Regions from separate parts of the Colwellia sp. MB3u-4 genome, predicted to be linked through region 2. Evidence: predicted binding sites of a transcription regulator. Region 2 holds the regulator's gene; the other holds the start of a gene.
The links. The regulator sigma-54, encoded in region 2, starts transcription at its own class of promoters, with help from an activator protein. The targets are predictions, from matches to a motif close to GTTGGCACGNNNNTNGNNT.

Region 1 (8,657 bases), on a different contig from region 2:
AATGGTTAATTCACCCTAGGGATTTAATGAAAAATTCATTAAAATATATCAGTTGTTATTATAAGTTATCTTGCTACTAGCAACATATGCTTTCGTTTTTATGTTTAAATAGCCAAAATGGAATCTTATTAGTAACAACTTTGTTACTTGAAGTTAACAGTTCCATATGGAGAAATATTTTTGAAGATATTAATAAGTAATGCGAAAAAATCACTATTACCACTCATTATCGCTAGTTTATTTGCTGGAAATGCTATGGCTAAAGGAAGTGGAGCGGCTAGTGCTTATGCCGTTGAACTTGGCGCTGCAGGTACTTTCACTATTTTAAGTAAATCTGGCATTACCGATGTGAAAACTTCCGCTATTACAGGCGATGTAGGTACTAGTCCAATTACCGGTGCAGCGCTGCTAATTAGCTGCCCTGAAGTAACAGGCACCATTTTCACGGTTGACGCCAATGGCCCACTTTGTGCGATAAATTCAGCATACGACCTCGGTGTTGCCGTGGGTGATATGGAAACTGCCTATAATGACGCTGCAAGACGCCCAGCAGATAGCACAGAACTTGGCGCAGGAGAAATTGGCGGTTTAACGCTAGTACCTGGCGTTTATAAATGGTCTACGAACGTCAATATCAGCACAGATGTTACCTTTAAGGGCACGTCGAATGATGTTTGGATAATGCAGGTATCAGGTAATTTGAATCAGGCGAATAGCACTAGGGTTACTTTAGCCGGTGGTGCATTAGCCAAGAACATTTTTTGGCAAGTTGCAGGTCAAACTGCCCTTGGAACAGATGCCTTTTTTAAAGGTATTGTTCTGAGTAAAACATTGATTTCTTTGAATACACACACCGAAGTCAAAGGCAGACTCTTCTCTGGAACCGCGGTGACATTGCAAAAAAATACCGTTACAGCACCGGTTGAATTTCCTGTAAGGCCATAATTAAAATCAAGGTCTGCTGACTAGTGTAAAGTATCGACACGCTAATGATAAAGAGGGTTAGAGAGTAAACTCTCTAACCCTCTTTTTTATGTCATTGTTCAAAACGGTCAAAATTTATTTATTGCAAAAACTCATTTATTGCAATAAATAATAGCGACAATTTTGTTAATTTCAAGCTAAGTCATGAACGTATAAATTCACACACTGGAAAATATTTTTTAAAGTGCCTGTACAATCAACAGCAGTAATAGAATAAGACTAACCCATTGCCAAAACATGACAGGATCACGCTGTATTAGCGGCGGTTTAGTTTTTGTTAAAAATAGTTTATTCGGCTGTCGCAAGTCATGAACAAACTCCGATAACACAGAGTAGCGTTTTAAGGGATCAATTTTTAAAGCGCGTTCAAGTGTATCGTCAATCCAAAGGGGTAATTCAGTATTATCATTGATCATCGATTTATAGTTGAGCTTACGTTGCGCTGATACGCTGTTCGCTTGTGCTATTTCACGACCATATGGAAATTTACCTGATAACATTTGATAAGTGATCACGCCCAACGAATAAAGGTCAGATGCCTGTGTGCCTAATTGTCCTAAAAAATATTCAGGGGCTGAATAACGAATGGTACCGCGCATAATTTCTTCGGTGTTAGCATCGGTAACACCGGCAATAAAGGTTGAGCCAAAGTCTATTATTTTTACCGTCTTAGTATTGTCGATCATGATATTAGCTGGGCGTAAGTCTTGATGTATCATGTCTTGGCGGTGAAAAGCCTGTAAGCCTTTTGCGGTTTGCTCAATAATGTTTCTAACTTGTTCTAAGCTTGGTTTTGGATGGTCTATCATCCATTGATTTAACGAAATGCCATCAATAAATTCTGTCACTAAATATAAATAATGACGTTTTCTTTTCGGAAGAATCGCTTTAACAACATGTGGATTGTTAATGCGTTTAGCTATCCATTCTTCTAGCATAAAACGCTCAAGGTATTGCTTGTCGGTTCTTAATTCAGTGGATGGCGTTTTTATCACTAAGGTTTGCTGTGTGTCGTTGTCGCGTGCTAAAAAAACATGGCTTCGGCTACTAATATATATTTCGCGGATAATTTCATAACCATCAAACTGCATTCTTGGTGAAAGTCTTGGCGGTAATGGCAATAAGGTGAGTTGATGCACTTCATCAAGTTGATAGCTGGGCACGTTATCAATACGGACAATTTGAACACTGAGGTTGTCATCACTTCCTAAGGCAAGTGCTTGTGCAATAATGGTATCAGCAGCATTTTCTAAGCTCTGGGCATTGTTAATGCTATTGGCGATTTGAGCATTATTTAAAAACTCATAAACGCCATCAGTGGCAATAATATAGATATCGCCTTGCTCAAGTAGCTGGCTTTGATAATCAATGTCAAATGTTTGGTTAATCCCTAAAGCGCGAGTTAAATAGCTAACATCGGCGGAAACAACTCGGCGGTGATCTTCGGTTAATTGCTCTAATTGTTGACCTGATAAACGATAAATTCGCGTATCACCTGAATGAAAAAGGTGTGCCGTATTTGACTTTAATATCAGCGCACTGAAGGTGCAGACGTAGCCTTTGTCTTTATCAAAGCGATAAGGGCTATTACGTGTTTGTGAATAAAGCCATGAATTAATCGATTTAATGACTTTTTGTGCAGAATTTTTAACAGACCATGAATCAGACGTACAGTAGTAATCCTCTAAAAAACTCGATATTGCTGTTTCACTGGCAATTTGGCTGACGTTACTTGAGCTAATACCATCAGCCATGGCAAGTACAATCCCTTTGCTGCTAAGCATGGGTTCTTTAGGAATGATGTTGCCGAGAAAGTCTTGATTGATTTTTTTTCGACCTTTATTGGTCGCGCCGCCAATACTCACAGTTAATGCTTGACTCATTACTTGTTTCCAATGGTATTAAAATTAGCTTAAATCGGTAAAGTTTGAAGCAATAAAAAGACTTAGTAACCTAAATTACGAAGTCTTTTATCTGCATTGATATTATTCCAAGTTGATTAATTACCTGCTCATTTTTAATGGTTACAATGAAAAACTACGGCGTTATAAAATTTATAAGTAGCATAACTACAGACTAAATTTTATGGCTTGTATTTAGCCATTTTTCCCCATTAAAAAGTAGTTCACTTATTTAATCAAATGGGTATTAGTTATTTATTAATTGACTCATACAAGCTTATGCTTTGAATAAGCCATTGATAAAGCGTGAGTTAAGCAAGTTTTCTGCTTGGCGATGTTTTAACATGTGTAAAGTATAATGGTAAACCTACTAATAATAAGCCACCGGCAAGGTTACCTAGTACCGTTGGAATTTCGTTCCATACCAAATAATCATAAACAGTAAAGTCACCCCCCATGATCATTGAGAATGGGAATAAGAACATGTTAACAATTGAATGTTCAAAACCCATAAAGAAGAACAACATTACGGGCATCCACATGGCGGCCATTTTAGCACCAGCAGAAGTCGAGATCATCGCACCAACCACACCCATTGATACCATCCAATTACATAACATGCCACGGAAGAATATAGTGATCCAGCCACTTAAGCCATGTTCTTGGTAACCTACGGTTCTTGCTTCACCAATACTTGCTACTTTAGCTGCAATAGCACCGCCGTCAGCCGAATAACCATAGGTTAAAATAAAGGACATTAAAAAGGCTGTGGTCATTGCTCCGCCAAAGTTACCTAGAAAGACCAAGCCCCAGTTACGCATTACACCGCCAAAGGTAACACCAGGACGCTTGTCTAATAAGGCTAATGGTACCAGTGTAAATACACCAGTGAGTAGATCAAACTTCATCAAATAAAGCATGATAAAACCAACAGGGAAAAGACAGGCGCCTAAAATAGGGCTACCTGTTTTAGTTGCCACCGTAATCGCAAATATCGCAGCTAGGCCTAAAATAGCGCCGGCCATAAAAGCACGTATAAGAGTATCTTTGGTAGACATGTAAACTTTCTGTTCACCTGCGTCCACCATCTTGGTTACAAATTCACTGGGTTCTATATAAGCCATTGTTATATCTCTATTTAATAGTAAGGTTAATTCATTTTACTGTTTACCTAACAAAGCAAGTTGAATGCCAGTCATGTAACATGTTAATTCTTATTGAATATATTGTTTTTTACTTGGTTTGTTTGGCTTTATTTGCCAGCGTTGCACAACTTTAATTAGCCTGTCGCACCAAATAAGATCACCATGATTTATAGGGTAAAAATTTACCATTCAAGGTTAAAATGACTCTATCTCCTTTTGGATTTTCTTCTTTTTCTACTTCCATAGAGAAGTCGATAGCACTCATGATGCCGTCACCAAACTTTTCTTGAATAACCTCTTTAAGGGTACCGCCATAGACGCCTACCACTTCGTAGATACGATAAATTAATGGGTCTTGTGGTACTGACTTATCCCACTCTTTGGTTGGGTAGGCCATTAGGGCTTGCTTTGTTTCTTTAGGTAAGGCTAAAAATTCAATTATTTTATCAGCTTCAACTTCAGGCCAACTGTTCATGCCTAAACAGGCGGAGGTTGTCCAAACGATAGACATACCCACAGCGTCTGCAATATTCTGCCAACTAAGTTCTTTTTCATTTTTGATTGCAAATATTGCTTCAGTTACATCGAGCTTATTCATGTGACTTCCTTAAGATTAAAAATATTATTTGATTAAGTTAGCTGTTTAATCTTGGTGCGTTATTTTCAACACAGTGCAAGCATTTTAAATTACGCGTTGATTTAACCATCAAACGACTAACCTTGTTATCTACTGACATTAACAATTGCGAAAACTATGCCAATAGCTCGCATTTAATTAAGCTTCTGATTTTTATTGATATTAATTATTTTACTGGTCTGTACAAGGCCACGATTTTTCGTGATAAACGACATTTCGTGCTGTTTTGCACGAAATTTCGTTGCTTGGCTTAGAAATTGAATGGTGGGGTTAGTTGATAAGTCATCAGGAATTTTTTATGCAAGCGAACTTATTTTTAAATGCACCTAACGCACTGTTATATATTGATCCTTTTAATAATAAAATTTTGCAGTTAAACCACAAAGCTGCAGTATTATTTGCTATCGAAAGCGACGTTGAGTTAGAAAATAATACGTTAACAAAGGTTAGCGTAACGCAGCTTTTTACTGGCTGTTTAGATAAGTTAATTCATTTTACTCAACAAATATTAGCGCAGGGCGAAGCGTGGACAAACGATCTGTTTCTCACCATCAATAATGAAAAAATATATTTAGATATTACGGCTAGCGCTTTAGACAATAAGCTTTTGTTCTCTTGCCAAAGTGCCAAAGTGACTTATGCCCGTTACTACCAAGCAACAGCGCAAGCTAAATATAAAGCGGGTATTGTCCATTGGAATGCTAACGAAAGTGTATTTGAAGAAATTGAGCGACAAAATCAATTGTTACTCAGTGCGGTAGGTGATGGCATATATGGCGTAGATGTTGACGGGAATACCACCTTTGTAAATGCAGCGGCCGAGCAAATATTAGGCTGGGGAAAAGCAGAACTTGTCGGGAAAAGTATTCATGACGTGATTCATCACTCGCATGCCAATGGCGAGCATTACCACGCTTACAAATGCCCGATTTATGCTGCTTTTAAAGATGGAGAAGTACACAGTGTTGATGACGAAGTGTTCTGGTCAAAAAGTGGTATGCCAGTGGCGGTAGAATATAAAAGTACCCCAGTAACTGAAAATGGTTTATTAATCGGCGCCGTAGTTATTTTTCGAGACATAACACAAAGAAAGTCTATTCAAGCTAAATTGTTAAACGCTTTAAAAGAGGTAGATACACTAAAAGAGCGCCTTGAAATGGATAATGCGTATTTGCTTGAAGAATTAAATGCAGATTTTAATCATCACCAGATCATTGGTCAGAGTATGCAGGTGCAGCATATGGTTAATCAAATAGAATTAGTGGCAGCTACTAATGCGAATGTCATCATTACTGGCGAATCAGGTACAGGTAAAGAGTTAATTGCTAGAGCGATTCATGAAGTCAGTGAACGAAAAGCCCGGCCATTAATTAGAGTTAATTGCGCGGCAATACCGGCAGACTTATTTGAAAGTGAATTTTTTGGTCATGTAAAAGGCGCTTTTTCAGGCGCAATATCAGACCGAGTTGGACGCTTTGAACTGGCAGATGGCGCGACTATTTTTTTAGATGAAGTCGGTGAAATTCCTTTACAACTGCAAGGGAAATTATTGCGGGTATTACAAGAGCAGCAGTTTGAGCGGGTAGGAGAGTCGAAAACCAGACATGTTGATGTCAGAGTTATTTCAGCCACTAATCAAAAATTAAAGACCTTAGTTCAGCAGAATAAATTTAGAGAAGACTTATATTTTAGGCTCAATGTATTTCCTATTCATTCACCGGCATTACGAGAGCGTAGCGATGATATTCCGCTTTTAGTAACACATTTTATTGATAAAGTGTGTTTAAACTTTAATCGACCTAAACCACAAGTGTCAGTTTCGCAAATGCAGTATTTAACTCGATACCCTTGGCCCGGCAATATTAGAGAACTGGAAAATATTATTGAACGTCAGATAATCTTAGCCAAAAGTAATAAAATAAACTTCGAGTTTTTGGCTAATGAATCGGTATTTAATCATGAATCATTTAACCCTAAAGTTGCTCCGCAGTTGATGAGAGTAGAGGAGCAAAAATCACTTGAAAAAACGAATTTGGCTAATGCGTTAAAACATTGCCAAGGTAAAATTTATGGTGAGAAGGGTGCTGCTCAGCTATTAGGCTTAAAACCGACAACATTGGCGTCAAAGTTAAAAAAATATGGCTTAAATCGTCAGGAATTTACGCCTTAATCAGGTGATAGCTAGTGGCTGTTGGATGTTATAAAAATACTATGGACTAGACAGTTACCACATTTTATTATCTTGACGATTGAGAACAATATTATGATTATTTTGCGTTAAATTAATCCTATGTAGACCTGAGATGATTTACCACCTTGTGGCTGCCAGAGTACTTATAATACTTGCATCATATTATTTAAGGTAGCCAAGCTGGATAAGGCTGCCAACTGCTCAGCCAGGTTGGAATATCACTGGCGGGCATCGGCCTTGCGATGCCGTAACCTTGGGCTTTATTACAACCCAATTGTAACAAAGCCGTACCATGTTCAACAGTTTCTACTCCTTCAGCAATCACCTCAAGCTGGAAGGCTTTCGCCAAACTTACCACAGCCAAAACAATGGCTAAGTCATCTGCGTCAGTGAGCATGTCGCGTATAAAAGTCTGGTCTATTTTAATCAGGTTGGCGGGTAGGCGTCTGAGGTACGTTAGGGAGGAATATCCGGTACCAAAATCATCTAGGGCAAACTGCACGCCCAGGCTAATACAAGCTTTCATGGTCGCTATAATGTAATTGATGTCACTAAAGGCACTGGTTTCTAATATTTCTAACTCTAACAAATGTGGTGAGACATCAGGATGTGCCGCCAATAATGTCGCCAAGCGTTCAACAAAATCAGTTTGCTGAAGTTGATAAGCACTGATGTTGACGCTAATCGGCAGTGTAATGCCGATACTTTGCCATTGGCTTATTTGGCTCAGCGCGGTATCGATAACCCATTCCCCTATCTCTAGGCTAATGGTGTGATTTTCTATGAGTGGTAAAAAATCTAATGGCGGCACTAAGCCGCGAACCGGGTGTTGCCAGCGGATCAAAGCTTCTACGCCCACGACTTCACCAGTAGACATATTCACTTTTGGTTGATAGTACAAAACGAACTCATGTTTATTAAGTGCTGCACTGATATGACTGATGCTTTCTAGTTTGAGGTTAGCGGCGTTATCGAGGGCGTTATCAAACAAGTGATAACAATTCTTACCTGCTTTTTTCGCCATATACATGGCTTGGTCGGCATGACGGATAAGTATGTCTGCATCGGCATCATCTTGAGGGTAGATTGCAACACCTATGCTAACCGACACCTTCAACACCAGATCACCCACAGTGATAGGCTCTGACGCTGCACGTAATAAGCGCGCTAATGCCATTTTGTAATCTTCCACGTTAACTAAATCATTTAATACGGCGACAAATTCATCACCACCGATACGGGCAAGTGTGTCCACTTCACGTAAGGTATCACTCATTCGATGAGAGACGATAATAAGTAGTTCATCACCGACCGCATGGCCATAGGTATCATTGATATCTTTAAAGCCATCTAAATCCATAAAGATAACCGCGAGCGAGTTATGATGGCGCTGGCATTGCAGCATAGCTTGGTTTAGTCGATCAGCGAATAATGCACGATTAGGTAGCTTAGTTAAGGCATCAAAATGGGCCATCTCTTCTAGTTGGCATTGATGATTTCTTTGCAGGGTAATATCACTAAAGAGGGCAACATAATGGCTGACTTTACCAACAACATTTTTTACGGCACTGATGGTGATACCAGCAACATATTTTTCACCATTTTTGCGATGACTTAATATTTCACCAACCCATTGACCAGAAGATTTAATAACTTGCCACATCGCGCTATAAAACTCAGCTGGATGACGGTCTGTTTGAAAGAACTCTGGGGCTTGGCCAACGACCTCCTCGCGGGAGTAACCGGTAATGCCAGTAAATTTTTTGTTAACGTCAATAACCCTATTTTCCGCATCGGTA
Region 2 (8,657 bases):
TATCGAGGGCATCATTAACCTGCTGAAGGCGCTGATGATTGTATTCTTGTTTAGAACCTTCCGGCATATATTCACCTTTTGCCGTTGTAAAACGAAAACTGAAAATTATTAGGGATTGTTGAACTTACTTTAGTGCAGTTTGTTTAGTAGGTAGGCTCAGCAAACACATGATGTGTGGCTGGCTACATAGACGTATGAGCACGCCATAGCCCTTGCAAACTAACACTATTATCTTTGGGTTTATCTAACACCACTGAAGCGAGTTCAATGTTAACCCAGCAAGTTAAACAGATCCTATTATGAGAGATAACTATTAAGGTTTTGTTATAGCAAATAAATAAACATAAGCGCCGATAGATTTGGACGGTAGTGCGACTCAGGAGACAAAGTTGAAAACGGGTATGCTTGAGTTATTTCGCTTGTTCTAAAGGCTTTAATGTAGCGCTAAATTGGCTAGTATATTATTTTAATTACTAGGGTTCGTTAATAATTATCCGCGTAGAGTTTACCGTAATCTAGCCATTTTAGCAGCTTTTTTATTGACTTAAGCACGTGCTTAGCAAGGAAAAAGCGCTCTGTTACTATTCGGCTTCATGAAATTTGTTACTAAAGAGTTGGCAAATTTCTGCTAAGGCTTGTTCAGCATCTTTGCCAGAGGCAATAACCTTGACGGTTTTACCTTGGGCGCCTGCCAGCAGCATTAGGCCCATAATACTATTCGCGTCTGCTCGGTTTTCGTCTAATTCAATAATGACTTTAGCGGTAAATTTTTGGCTTAATTGGGCAAGCTTAGAAGCCGCTCGGGCATGTAGCCCAAGTTTATTGATGATAAGTACATTACGGCTCGTCGGCTTGCTCATCTTAGCTATGTGCCTTCAACGGTTAAATCACGGTGGCGAGACTGCACATCTTTACGCTCTTTACGCATATTATTTGCCAGTAATTCGGCAATATAAACCGAACGATGCTTGCCACCCGTACAACCAATAGCAATGGTGATATAACTGCGATTATTACGTTCTAAGTGGGGTAACCAGGTCATCATAAAACTGTTAATTTGCCAAACAAATTTAGTCACAATGGGCTGGCTAGCAAGAAAGTCTTGTACCGGTTTGTCTAAACCTGTGTAGCCTTTTAGCTCTTTATCCCAAAATGGGTTAGGTAAAAAGCGTGCATCAAAAACATAATCAGCATCTTGTGGTACACCATGTTTAAAACCAAATGATTCAAACACAACCACCATTGAACCAGACGTTTTACCCAGAATTCGCTCTCTAACTAAGTCAGCGAGTTGGTGTGGTGTTAGTTGACTGGTATTGATGTATAAGTCTGCCCGACTGGAAATGGGCTCAAGTAATTTTTTCTCCAAGGCAATGGCTTGGTCTAGCGCAATATTTTGCTTGATCAACGGATGTAAACGTCGCGTTTCACTGAACCGGCGAATAAGGTCACTATCATCAGCATCTAAATACAGTATGCTCAATTCTACTGCATTGGGCAGGTATTCAATAATTTCGGGTACGTCGTTAGGATCGGCTGGCAGGTTACGAACATCGAGACTTACGGCAACATTTTCATAATCATTAATCACCGTATGGGTAAGTGCGGGTAACAAGTTGACAGGGATATTATCAACACAATAATAACCTAAATCCTCTAAAACACGCAGTGCAACACTTTTCCCTGAGCCTGAACGGCCACTTACAATAATTAATTTCATCCGTGTTTAACTCGCTTGTTGTATTAACTGAAACAGTTCTTGATTACTTTGGCATTTACGCACTTGCTTGCAAAATTGCTTGTTACGAAAAATTTTTGCGATACTTTGCAGCGTACTCAAGTGGCTCTGGCATTCTTCTTCAGGAACAAATAAGGCGATAAAAATATCAACGGGACGATGATCAACAGCGTCAAAATTAATCGCTTGTTCTGTGGTAATAACCACGGCAATAGGTTTCGTAGGCGTAGCATTTTCTAAACGGCCATGAGGTATAGCAATGCCATTACCTATGCCCGTTGAGCCCAATCTTTCACGCTTAACTAAACTTTCTAAAAGCTGAAAAGTATCATGGCTGTCGAGTTTATCGGCGGCCAAGCGACTTAAATATTCTAATATACGTTTTTTACTGGCACCCGGTGCTGCACAAATAGTGCAGTCCGGGGTTAAGATGTCTTGCAACTTCATAAACTTCTAAGACCTATAGCGAAATGGCGCTAATGTTTGTTGATTTTGCCTTTATATTTCAAGATTTGGCGATCTAGCTTGTCAATTAATGCATCAATCGATGCATACATGTCACTATGTTGTGCCTTAGCATGAACTTCAGTGCCACTTAAGTGCACCGTTGATTCGGCAATCTGATTCTGTTTTTCTACCGTTAATACTACATGTACATTATTGATATGATCAAAGTGACGCTCTAGTTTTTCAAACTTGCCATTGACATAATCACGTAATGAATCGGTAACATCGACATGGTGTCCAGTAAGATTAATTTGCATATATTTCAATCCTCTTTATTGGCTGAATAAAACTGCCTACAATAGGCTTTTACGTTGATTTGATGGCGGTATAGAAAGTGACTCTCGATATTTGGCAATGGTACGCCTTGCCACTTGTATACCTTGTTCTGCTAAAATATCTGCCATTTTACTGTCGCTGAGTGGTTTTGCAGGTACTTCGGCAGCCACTAGCTTTTTAATTAATTCACGAATAGCCGTTGATGAACATTCGCCGCCGTTTTCAGTACTTACGTGGCTAGAAAAAAAGTACTTAAGCTCAAAAATCCCTCTAGGTGTGTGCATATATTTTTGCGTGGTCACACGAGAAATGGTTGATTCATGCATATCTACGGCTTCGGCAATATCGTTCAATACCATAGGGCGCATTGACTCAGGTCCGTGTTCAAAAAAGCCTTGTTGGCGTTGCACAATACAATTTGAAACCTTTAAAAGTGTTTCGTTACGGCTTTCTAAGCTTTTAATAAACCATTTTGCTTCTTGCAAGTTAGAGCGAATAAATTGATTATCAGTAGATGACTTCATTGAACGAGACATAGCGGCGTATTGCTGATTAACCGATAGTTTAGGGGCAGTGTCAGGATTGAGCTCTACTGTCCAGCGGCCGTTTTTCTTTTCAACAGACACGTCTGGGATAACATATTGTTCTTCACTTTTGATGACGCTATCACCTGGACGGGGATCTAAGCTTTGTATTAGGCGAATAACTTCGCGTAATTGCTCTTCTTTCAAGCGTAATTTACGCATCAATTGACGATAATCGCGATTACCGAGCAAGTCAATATACTCGCTGACAGCGATTTTGCTTTCCGCTAACCAAGGGGTATCTTTAGCAAATTGATTGAGCTGAATACGCAAGCACTCTGGAATTGAACGGGCAGCAACACCAATGGGGTCAAATACGTTAATACGCTTTAACACCACTTCAATTTCATCAAGTTCTACACCATCAATACCGACACTCTCTAAGATCTCTTCGGCTGAAACGGTTAAATAACCTGCTTCATCTATGGCTTCAATAATGGCAATGGCAATGGTTCTATCAGTGTCAGTAAAGGGCGTTAGTTCCATTTGCCAAATTAGATGGTCTTGTAATGAGTCTTTCGTTTCACCTTGATAAGTATAATCTTCTGAGGCATGACCAACACCGCCACTACTAACACCAGCACTGAAGTTATCATCCCATGTGCTATCGCTGTTGAGTTCTTCGGGGATGTCTGTTTTTGCTAAACCTTCAGAGGAGCTAATTTCGTCTATCGAGGGAGTGGAGTCTTCGCTGCCATCAGAGGATGCTGCTGAGTTTTCGCCTACCGTTACCGAATATCCTGCTTCTAAATGGTCAGGGGTACTTTCTGAATTGTTATCGTGCGTTTCGTCAACTTCAAGCAAAGGATTACTTTCAAGTGCTTCTTGAATCTCTAGTTGAAGATCCAAAGTTGATAATTGCAACAGTTTGATCGCCTGCTGCAATTGCGGGGTCATCGTTAACTGTTGTCCGATACGGAGTTGCAGAGTAGGACGCATTTACGTTTTCTTTTCCCTATTCAAATTCATTAATTCAATTGGTTTTATTCACTATAGCGTGAATTGTTCACCAAGGTATACATCTCTTACATGTTGATTTGCAAGAATTTGCTTTGAATTACCTTCAGCGATAAGTTCGCCATGACTAACGATGTAGGCATGCTCACAAACATCAAGTGTTTCTCGCACATTGTGATCTGTGATCAATATACCTATGCCACGATCTTTTAAGTGTAGGATAATTTTTTTTATATCACCTACTGAAATCGGGTCAACACCGGCAAAGGGTTCATCCAGTAATATAAATTTAGGATCTGCAGCTAATGCCCGGGCTATTTCAACTCGTCGGCGCTCACCGCCAGATAAACTCATGCCTAAGTTATCTTTTATATGGCCTATGTTGAACTCTTCTAATAAATGTTCAAGTTTTTCTTGTCGGTCAACATCACTAAGTGATTTACGTGTTTGTAAAATGGCCATGATGTTGTCATGTACCGATAACTTACGAAAAATAGAGGCTTCTTGTGGTAAATAACCGATACCTTTTCTCGCGCGCTCGTGCATCGGCAGTAAGGTTATATCTTCATCATTTAAGACAATTGAGCCACTGTCGTTCTTTACCAAGCCAACAATCATATAAAAAGAGGTAGTTTTACCTGCGCCATTTGGCCCTAATAAGCCAACAATTTGTCCAGCGGAAACGTGCATACTGACGTTTTTAACCACTTTTCTGCCTTTATAGGACTTGGCAAGGCCGGTTGCTGATAATGTAGAAGTTGACATTTACTCTTGCTTATCCTTTGATTTTATAGGCAATTCAGTTTTGTTCTTTGGCTGTAATACGGTTTCAACTTTAGCATTTTCTAGGCTTTCGGCATTGACATATTCTGTGGCAAAATTGTAGGTGATTTTACTGCCGCTCACTTTACTGCCTTCTTGGCTAAGGAGAGCATTGCCTGAAATAACGACGGTATTCATACTCGGCTCATAACGGATTTCATTGGCTTGCAAATTGATTGGGCTACCATCTTGAAGCGTTTGTTCAAAGGTCGCTGGAGAGCCTTTGGCAATATAAATTTTGCTGTCACTGTTTTCTTGGGTGATAACCTGTACTAACTCGGCATGTATGGTTAGTGTGCCTTGAGAAATAATGACATTATCAATATAACTGAATATTTTATTTTTGAGATCGGCAGCTTGGCGTGAAGAAGATATTTTAATCTCTTGTTCTACGTTAAATTTTTCTGCACTTGCGACAGGCACTAATAATGCTAACGCCGTGAGACAATATAAGTTATTTTTTAATTTTTTTATAAATAGTTTGTACATGTTCGGTCAATGTCATCTGTGTTGTGTTTAAGTCTACAATTAATCCTGAGCCATACATAGTAAATCCTTTACCTAATATTAAGATAGTTTGCTCTGAGCTGATAATATTAGTTTTTAAGTCCATTTCTAAATTTTTACCATGCACTTCCTGTATCAAACTTTCTTTATCAGTGGCGATTAAACGTACGCGATTTGCTAATTTTACGCGATTGTTATTATACAAGGTGCCTTCATTGGCGGTGATTTGCCAAGTAGGTTTGTTGTTCCTTGGGTATAAGGTATAGCGTGGATATTCAAAGTGTGTGACCCCTAATTCAGCATAATGTTCCATGCGTTTTGCTTCTACATTATAAGATAATGCCCCAGTGGTTTTATAAACATCACTGTTAAGGTTTTCAGCAATAAATTCAGGGTTATTCGCGGTATCGAGAATGTTGCTGGTTTCTTCCTTCGCGCCATACCATTCAAGTAAGCCATAGGTGGTTAAGGCCAATAAAAATAAGCTTATACTAACAAGGTATATGCGATTCATACGCTTGAACCCGTGGCATCAGCTAAGGTGTTTTGGCTTTGCATAATAAGATCGCAAGTCTCGCGCACGGCGCCGAAACCACCTCGGGTATAGGTGATGTAGTCACAAGATTTTAAAATGGCGGGGTGTGCGTCATTAACCGCAATACTAAAACCAACATAATTAAGGCAGTCAAAATCTGGCATATCATCGCCGATGTAAGCCACTTGTTCAGGCGCTAACTTTAATGCGGCGAGCATAGCTTTTAAAGCCGGTAGCTTATTTTCTTCACCTTGTACTATGTGCTTAACATTTAATGCACTCATCCGGGTTTGCACAATAGTTGAGGTTCTGCCCGTGATCACCGCTACATCAACGCCGCTTGCACCTAAGGCTTTAACGCCATAACCATCTTTAGTATGAAAGGCTTTTAATTCTTCACCATTATTACCTAAGTAAATACGACCATCTGAAAAAACGCCGTCTATATCACAAACAAAGAGTTTGATTTTTTGCGCTTTTTGCCAAACACTTTGCGCTACTTTTCCGTATAAACTGTTCAACTTTAGAGCACTCCAGATTTTAATAAGTCATGCATGTTCATCGCGCCAATGGGTTGGTTATTATCGTTAACAATAATTAAGCCATTAATTTTTTTGTCTTCCATGATCTTTAATGCTTCAGCCGCCAGCATATCTTGCTTAGCCACTAAAGGGTTTTTTGTCATTACGCTGGTAATGCTGTCTTGGTGAATATTAATTTCTTCATCTAAAATACGGCGTAAATCACCATCAGTAAACAGGCCTATTAAGCTATTGTTTGCGTCAACAACAGCGGTCATACCCAAGCCTTTTAGTGACATTTCAACTAAGGCATCTTTTATTTTAGCTGCTTGGCTTACTGTTGGCAGACGTTCGTCTTTGTGCATGATATCGGCCAAGCGTAATAATAGCCTTTTACCTAAGCTGCCACCGGGGTGAGATAAGGCAAAATCATCGGCAGTAAAGCCGCGCGCATTCAATAAAGCCACCGCTAGGGCATCGCCCATAACTAAGGCTGCTGTGGTGCTAGAGGTGGGTGCCAAGCCTAATGGGCAAGCCTCTTGTGCTACTTTTACACAAACATGGCTATCGGCAAGTTTAGCCAGCGTAGAGTCAGGATTACCCGTCATGGCGATGAGTTTTGTGCCGATACGCTTTAGAACCGGAATAATGGCCAAGACTTCGCCAGTTTCACCCGAATTAGAAATGGTCAGTACCACGTCATCAACAGTCACCATACCTAGATCGCCATGGCTTGCTTCCCCCGGGTGAATAAAAAATGCGGGTGTGCCGGTACTGGCTAAAGTTGCGGCAATTTTGCCACCAATATGGCCCGACTTGCCCATACCGATCACGATGACGCGGCCCCGACAATTAAACATTAACTCACAAGCTTGAGCAAAGTCGTCGTCAATAAATTGCGACAATTGTGCAATAGCTTGCTGCTCAATGTTAATGACATTTAGGGCTAATTGTTTAAAGTTTTTCATTGCTATAAACCACTTGTTACCTGTTGATTTGACTAAAAAGTAGCACTTGATAACCAATAAATACGGCTAATAATAGTAACCCTTTCGCCCGCGTGATGCGAAACTTTCCACCTCGACTAAAACAAAGTATAAATAATAAGAAGGTTGTTGCCAGCATAAATGGCGCGTCACGCACCGCGGCGGCATTATCGATATCGCCCGGCGCAATTAAGCCAGCTAACGATAAAACCGCAAGAATATTAAAGATATTTGAACCAATAATATTACCGAGCGCTAAATCATCTTCTTTTTTTATGATACTCATAATACTGGCAGCTAACTCAGGTAGGCTAGTGCCAATAGCAATAACCGTTAAGCCGATGACTAAATCACTAATACCAAAAGCTTTGGCGATAAATATTGATGAGTCAACCAGAAAACTAGCACTGAGCGGCAGTAGTATCATACCGACCACTAACCAGATTACCGATTGTTTGGTACTGACCCCATCAGGCACTTCTTGTTCTGCTTCTAAGACCATTTTATCGTCGATAGGGTTTTGTTTTGCACGCCTTAACGTGACGACAAGTAAGGTGGCGATATAAAGTACAAAACCAATAATCAGTATTAAGCCTTCATTAAAACTAAAGTTGCTGTTTGCTAGCATATAGGTCGCGATAGCCGTAACAACCAAAATAAGCGGGATTTCACGTTTAATGGTCGTTGAGGAAACGGATAAAGGATGAAACAGTGCGGTTAAGCCTAACACTAACGCAATGTTGGTAATATTTGAGCCAATGGCATTGCCGACGGCAGTATCTACATTACCCTGTAAAGAAGCGGTGACCGCTATCATCATTTCAGGTGCTGAAGAGCCCATAGCAACAATAGTTAAGCCAATTATCATGGGAGAAATACCCAGATTTCGTGCTAATGCTGAGGCACCAAATACAAATTTGTCTGCACTCCACACTAAAGTGATTAGTGAAAGTAATAAGATCAAAATTTGGATGAACATTCAAAGCTCCTGTTTGGCTAAGATAAATAAATAGTGTTTGTGCTAATTGATGAAAGACAAAGAGGAATTATAAACCACTGATGGTAACCGATGACACTCAATTAATACTCATTTTGCTAACATAACGTGAGCGAAAAGCATTATAAACTTTTTCTGATATTATTGGCACGTGGATTGACAATAAAATAACTAAGCCAAAAAAAAGGCTTATTCATTACGCTAACTTTACACTTGCGTTACATTTA

Region 1: the regulator sigma-54 is predicted to act here: its motif matches at 4,774-4,792, upstream of cynS (cyanase).

What each region holds. Positions count from the first base shown of each region.
Region 1 is NZ_JACGVE010000067.1:28,889-37,545, forward strand. It holds gene H4J61_RS03600 (ice-binding family protein) at 181-945, shown strand; gene H4J61_RS03605 (bifunctional protein-serine/threonine kinase/phosphatase) at 1,164-2,867, opposite strand; gene H4J61_RS03610 (formate/nitrite transporter family protein) at 3,197-4,009, opposite strand; gene cynS (cyanase) at 4,188-4,628, opposite strand; gene H4J61_RS03620 (sigma-54-dependent Fis family transcriptional regulator) at 4,966-6,837, shown strand; gene H4J61_RS03625 (EAL domain-containing protein) at 7,025-8,657, opposite strand, start outside.
Region 2 is NZ_JACGVE010000068.1:21,174-29,830, forward strand. It holds gene mgtE (magnesium transporter) at 1-67, opposite strand, end outside; gene H4J61_RS03810 (HPr family phosphocarrier protein) at 582-860, opposite strand; gene rapZ (RNase adapter RapZ) at 866-1,720, opposite strand; gene ptsN (PTS IIA-like nitrogen regulatory protein PtsN) at 1,727-2,185, opposite strand; gene hpf (ribosome hibernation promoting factor) at 2,215-2,502, opposite strand; gene H4J61_RS03830 (RNA polymerase factor sigma-54) at 2,539-4,044, opposite strand; gene lptB (LPS export ABC transporter ATP-binding protein) at 4,096-4,827, opposite strand; gene lptA (lipopolysaccharide transport periplasmic protein LptA) at 4,828-5,373, opposite strand; gene lptC (LPS export ABC transporter periplasmic protein LptC) at 5,339-5,905, opposite strand; gene kdsC (3-deoxy-manno-octulosonate-8-phosphatase KdsC) at 5,902-6,447, opposite strand; gene H4J61_RS03855 (KpsF/GutQ family sugar-phosphate isomerase) at 6,450-7,415, opposite strand; gene H4J61_RS03860 (calcium/sodium antiporter) at 7,432-8,412, opposite strand.